Prochlorococcus marinus XMU1404: one gene and its partner. Each later gene encodes a partner of the first gene's protein in a complex. Links are inferred from orthologs where the notes say so. Each region holds a gene or a part of one and is shown in the gene's direction. Other genes may lie near its edges.

Region 1 (2,923 bases):
ATGATTATCATCTATGAAATCAACATCTAAAGCATTAGCCTGATCTTCAAACTGAATTGTTTTCCAAGGGCTGCTTTCATTCATCTTGACACCTGTGGATGAACAACTGCTTAAAACAAAACAGAGAACTACAGATAAAAGAAGATTAGGAATACTGGTAAAAAATTTTTTCATTTAATTATATTAATGCAAAGAGTACAAAGAAAGGAACATAGCAGCAGCAAACGCCAACCCTCCAAAAATCAATATATTTTTTTGTCCAGGAGGTAAACTATTAAATCCAAATCCATAAACTAAATTCTCTTCAAATCCACTAGGTTTTGCTCTGGGTCCAATATCCTTATAAAAGTTTTTACCGGCTCTACAAACAGGGCAAGCAAAAGTATTGCCATCCAACTCTGAAAAAGGTGTATTTTTAGGTATATTTAATTTTTTATTTCCTTCGGACGGATCATAAATGTATCCACAACTTCTACATTCAAATCTATTTTGTTCTAAATTAATAGAGGATTTCTCAACATTTACTGCTGAGGAGTTTTCAGAAAGATTTTCTTTCTCAAGTTTTTCAACTATTTTGTTTTCCTCAGAGGCTGGTTGAATGTTTTCACTCACGGTTTATTATTGTTCTTTAAGAACTTTAAAAGATTTTGCTTAATTAAGCGAATTTTATCCAAAATTAATTTTTTAAGATGTTTGTTTTAACTGGCTATGAATATTTCTTAGGTTTTCTTTTAATAGCTGCTGCTGTTCCAATATTAGCTTTAGTTACTAATCTAATAGTTGCCCCTAAAGGCAGAACTGGAGAAAGGAAATTAACTTACGAATCAGGCATGGAACCAATTGGAGGTGCTTGGATTCAATTTAATATTCGTTATTACATGTTCGCGTTAGTTTTCGTTATATTTGATGTTGAGACAGTATTCTTATATCCTTGGGCTGTCGCATTCAATAGGTTAGGCTTACTTGCATTTATAGAAGCTTTAATATTTATAGCAATACTAGTTATTGCTTTGGCCTATGCTTGGAGAAAAGGAGCTTTAGAATGGAGTTAAAAAATTGAACCAACCATTATCCCCCAAAGCAGTTAGAGAGATTAGAGAAGGCACCTGTAACCCTCTTGGAGCTCCTCAAGTGACTACTGATCTCAGTGAAAACATAATATTGACTAGTTTGGATGATCTTCATAACTGGGCAAGATTAAGCAGTCTATGGCCACTTCTTTACGGAACAGCTTGCTGTTTTATTGAGTTTGCAGCATTAATCGGTTCAAGATTTGATTTTGACAGATTTGGCTTAGTTCCAAGAAGTTCCCCTAGACAAGCAGATTTGTTAATTGTAGCTGGCACAGTGACTATGAAGATGGCTCCTGCCCTAGTAAGGCTTTATGAACAAATGCCTGAACCAAAATATGTTATTGCCATGGGTGCTTGCACAATCACAGGAGGAATGTTTAGCGCAGATTCTACAACTGCTGTAAGAGGCGTTGACAAATTAATACCAGTTGATTTGTACCTTCCAGGATGCCCACCAAGACCAGAAGCAATTTTTGATGCTGTAATTAAATTAAGAAAAAAAGTTGGTAATGAATCAATTTTAGAGCGCACAAAAACAGAACAAACTCACAGATACATAACATCTGATCACGAAATGAATCTTGTTTTCTCAGAAAATACAGGTGAATATCTAAACAAAACTTCAGCTAACGTCATTCCCTCCTCAAAAAAAGAGAAAATAACTGAATTACCTGAAAATAACGAAAAAACTGAAATTATTAATACTGAAGAAGTTTAATGGAAAAAGACGGTTTAGCTAAATCCTCAGATACTTCAATAGAAAAAGAAGGGTTCATAAGCCAATCTTTGTCTAAAGATGGAATTCCAAATCAATCTTTATCTGATGACCATATAGGAATTGAAAACATCTCTGTGGAACCTAATAAATTGTATGAAGCAGTATCGGCTTTGAGAAATTACGGTTTCAACTATCTTCAATGTCAAGGTGGCTATGATGAGGGGCCAGGCAAAAACCTTGTTAGTTTTTATCATTTTATAACTGTTGATGACTTACAAAAACTCAAAAAGATTAAAGAAGTAAGATTAAAAGTCTTCTTAAAAAGAGATTCTGATTTATCAATCCCTAGTTTGTATAAAATTTTTAAAGGAAGTGATTGGCAAGAAAGAGAAACATATGACATGTATGGAATCAATTTTATTGATCATCCAAATCCCAAAAGACTTTTAATGCCTGAAGATTGGAGAGGATGGCCATTACGAAAAGACTATATTCAGCCAGATTTTTATGAACTTCAAGATGCATATTAATTTAATTTCTTTAATTTACGGTACATAAACATAACTGCTCTTGCGAGCCTTCTAGGATCATGCCTCAAGGTTGGAGTAATTCTTTTTGAATATAATGGTGCCTGCAACACATAATAACCCTCAGATAATAATTTTTCTTTATGACATTGGACAGGTTCTGCTCCTCTACTTTTGTAATAGTCTAATAATGGAGACTTTTCAAAATGAATCTGTGATAAGACGGCGTTAAAAATTCTAGTGTTAACCCCAAAATTTGATAATTGTTTTTCAATTGATTTGATATGCTGAAATACATCAAGTCCATCAGTTTCTCCAGGTTGAGTCATTAAATTACTTATATATATTTTGGGAGCATTACTCTGCAATAAAGCATCTACTATTTCTGGCACTAATAAGTTTGGCAATAAAGAAGTGTATAAACTGCCTGGACCAAGAACAATTAAGTCAGCTTCTTTTATAGATTCGAGAGCACTTGGAAGAGCAGAAGGGTTTTCTGGCAGGTAACCGATCCTTGAAATTGATTTTTGAGATTTGCTGATATTACTTTCTCCGAAAATTTTCTCACCATTCTCTAATTCGGCCCATAACATAACATCAATATT
Region 2 (2,836 bases), 120 kb from region 1 along the record:
ACAACTTGCAAAAATTTTTCTAATACTTCAATTTCTTTATTAACTGCAATCCTTAGTGCTTGAAATGTTCTTGTTGCTGGGTGTATTTTTTTATATCTTTGTTTTGGTGGGAAGCATCCGGCAATAGAATAAGCTAACTCTTTTGTCCCAGAATATTTCCCATTTTCCTTCAAATCCATTTTTATTTTCCTGGCAATCTTTCTTGATAATCTCTCATCTCCATATTTGTAAATTAGGTTAGCTAGATCTTTTTCATTTAAAGCCTCAATTAATTTCCCTGCATCAAACTCAAGCAAAGGATTCATGCGCATATCAAGTGGACCATCTTTTTGAAAACTAAATCCTCTTTTAGGGTCATCAATTTGGTTACTATTTACTCCAAGATCTGCGATCACAAAAGAAACTTTTTCTTTTGGTACAAAATCTGCAAAATTTGAAGCCTTTATATCAATCCTATTTTTAAATTCATCAAGTTTTTTTGAAGCTGATTTTCTTGCGAATGGATCTTGGTCAAGTCCAATTATATTTAAATCCGGATATTTTCTCAACAAATGATAAGAGTGCCCGCCTCCTCCTAGAGTTGCGTCTATTCCTTTAAGTTGATTGTTATATATTAATGGGTAATGCTCTAATGAGGCCATAATCTCATCTGTCATAACTGATTTATGGTTGAAAAAAGATGAATCAGATAGGTCAGTTTGCATAACTTTCGACTAAGATTTATTTAGAAGTTAAATTTCGAATGGCTCAGCTAGAGACTAGAACAGAACCAATGGTGGTCAATTTTGGCCCTCACCATCCCTCAATGCATGGGGTTTTAAGGTTAGTTGTAACTCTTGATGGTGAGAATGTCATTGATTGTGAGCCAGTAATTGGATATTTACATAGAGGCATGGAAAAGATAGCTGAAAATAGGACAAATGTAATGTATGTCCCTTATGTAAGCAGAATGGATTATGCCGCAGGAATGTTTTATGAAGCTATTGTAGTAAATGCTCCTGAAAGATTAGCTAATATTCCAGTGCCTAAAAGAGCTAGTTACATCAGAGTACTAATGCTAGAACTTAATCGTATTGCTAATCATCTTTTATGGCTTGGCCCCTTTTTAGCAGATGTAGGAGCTCAAACTCCATTTTTCTACATTTTTAGAGAAAGAGAAATGATTTATGATCTCTGGGAAGCTGCTACTGGACAGAGGCTGATAAATAATAATTTCTTTAGGATAGGCGGTGTCGCATGTGATCTTCCATACGGATGGTTAGAAAAATGTATAGACTTTTGTGATTGGTTTGGACCTAAGATTGATGAATATGAAAAATTAATCACAAATAATCCAATTTTTAGAAAAAGAATTGAAGGTCTGGGAACAATACAAAGAGACCAGGCAATTAATTGGTCTTTGTCTGGGCCAATGCTTAGAGCTTCTGGAGTCTCCTGGGATTTAAGGAAAGTCGATAGTTATGAATGTTATGACGATTTTGATTGGCAGATTGCTTCAGAAAAAGAAGGAGATTGTTATGCGAGATATCGAGTGAGAGTCGAAGAGATGAGACAATCACTAAGCATCATTCGCCAAGCCTGTAAAATGATTCCAGGAGGTCCAACAGAAAATTTGGAAGCTCAAAGAATGGCGACTGAAGATAAGAAAAGTGAAATATTTGGTATGGACTATCAATATGTAGCTAAGAAGGTTGCTCCAACTTTTAAAATTCCTAACGGGGAATTGTATACAAGATTAGAGTCCGGTAAAGGAGAAATAGGTGTATTCATTCAAGGAAATAATGAAGTTACCCCATGGAGATTTAAAATCAGAGCTGCTGATTTAAATAATCTGCAAATATTGCCTCATATTCTTAAAGGTGCCAAAATCGCCGATATTATGGCAATTCTTGGCTCAATAGATGTCATTATGGGATCTGTTGATAGATAAGTTCTTTAAATGAAACCCGCTGACTGGTTGATATTGCAGAAGAAGGTAAGATTCGGTGATTGTGATTCTGCAGGTGTAATTCATTTTCATAACTTATTAAAATGGTCGCATGAAGCTTGGGAAGAGAGTATCGAAATTTATGGGATTCCATATCAAGATATTTTTCCAGATTTTTCTATACGTAAAAGTCAAATTATTTTTCCCATAGTAAACTGCGAAGCAAACTTTCTTGCGCCTATAAAAATTGGAGATTTCTTAAAAGTAAAAATTGCCCCTCATAAAATTAATACACATTTGTTCCAAGTAAATAGCTTTTTTATAAAAAATGGAAATAAAGTAGCAGAAGGAAAAATAATACATTGTTCTTTAGATGTTGATTCAAGAAATAAAATAGAACTTCCCGATCAGTTAGAAAGATGGATAGAGGCTTCAAATGTAAGCATAAATTTAAAAGAATGCTAAATTATTCTTTTTTAAATTTATAGTTTATTTTTTCTGCACTGGTATTTTTTTTAACAATCCACTTTTCAGGTTTTTCATGTTTAGGCCAACTTTGAGAAAATTTTTTTAATAAATTTAATGAATTTTCAATATTTTTATGATTTGTATGTTCTTTATATTCCACAATTATTTTAATTTTATTTCCCCATAATTTGTCGGACACTTTTGAAATATTGAATTTATTAATTGGGATATTTTCTTTCATAATGAAATCATTTAATCGAGATTCAATTACTTTTGGAAAAACGATTTCTCCTCCTGAATTAAAAGCGTTATCACTTCTTCCAAGAAAGTTTAAATATAAAGAATTATTTATTTGATTAATTTCACCTAAATCACCGGTTTGCCACCACCCATTTTTATTTTTGAAATTTTCAGTTTTTGAAGAGTCTTTTATTTCGATTC

Evidence for each region. Proteins that work in one complex are often made in the same cells at the same time.
Region 2: the proteins of HA144_RS01525 (region 1) and HA144_RS00905 are in contact, whole or in part, in a cryo-EM structure (PDB 6KHJ), measured with the Thermosynechococcus vestitus proteins. The link is inferred for Prochlorococcus marinus XMU1404 from one-to-one orthologs. Residues at the interface, in WP_011056552.1 of Thermosynechococcus vestitus: Leu46, Met47, Tyr48, Thr50, Ala51, Cys52, Phe54, Ile55, Glu56, Ala58, Ala59, Ile61, Gly62, Ser63, Arg64, Phe65, Asn76, Pro78, Thr89, Thr91, Lys93, Met94, Ala97, Leu101, Met123, Phe124, Ser126, Asp127, Ser128, Tyr129; in WP_011057128.1 of Thermosynechococcus vestitus: Pro17, His18, His19, Pro20, Ser21, Met22, Val25, Arg27, Met29, Thr31, Ile38, Asp39, Cys40, Glu41, Pro42, Val43, Ile44, Gly45, Tyr46, Leu47, His48, Arg49, Gly50, Met51, Lys53, Ile54, Asn57, Arg58, Pro65, Tyr66.

The regions. Positions count from the first base shown.
Region 1 is NZ_JAAORE010000001.1:281,480-284,402, reverse strand. It holds HA144_RS01525 (NADH dehydrogenase subunit K), read left to right. Parts: upstream 1-1,056; coding sequence 1,057-1,791; downstream 1,792-2,923. Other genes in the region: HA144_RS01515 (gluconeogenesis factor YvcK family protein), read right to left, coding at 2,318-2,923; HA144_RS01520 (NAD(P)H-quinone oxidoreductase subunit J), read left to right, coding at 1,791-2,321; HA144_RS01530 (NAD(P)H-quinone oxidoreductase subunit 3), read left to right, coding at 690-1,052; HA144_RS01535 (rubredoxin), read right to left, coding at 184-612; HA144_RS01540 (photosynthesis system II assembly factor Ycf48), read right to left, coding at 1-174. UniProt on the Escherichia coli protein: NDH-1 shuttles electrons from NADH, via FMN and iron-sulfur (Fe-S) centers, to quinones in the respiratory chain. The immediate electron acceptor for the enzyme in this species is ubiquinone.
Region 2 is NZ_JAAORE010000001.1:164,608-167,443, forward strand. It holds HA144_RS00905 (NAD(P)H-quinone oxidoreductase subunit H), read left to right. Parts: upstream 1-742; coding sequence 743-1,930; downstream 1,931-2,836. Other genes in the region: rsmH (16S rRNA (cytosine(1402)-N(4))-methyltransferase RsmH), read right to left, coding at 1-704; HA144_RS00910 (acyl-CoA thioesterase), read left to right, coding at 1,940-2,392; HA144_RS00915 (AMP-binding protein), read right to left, coding at 2,394-2,836.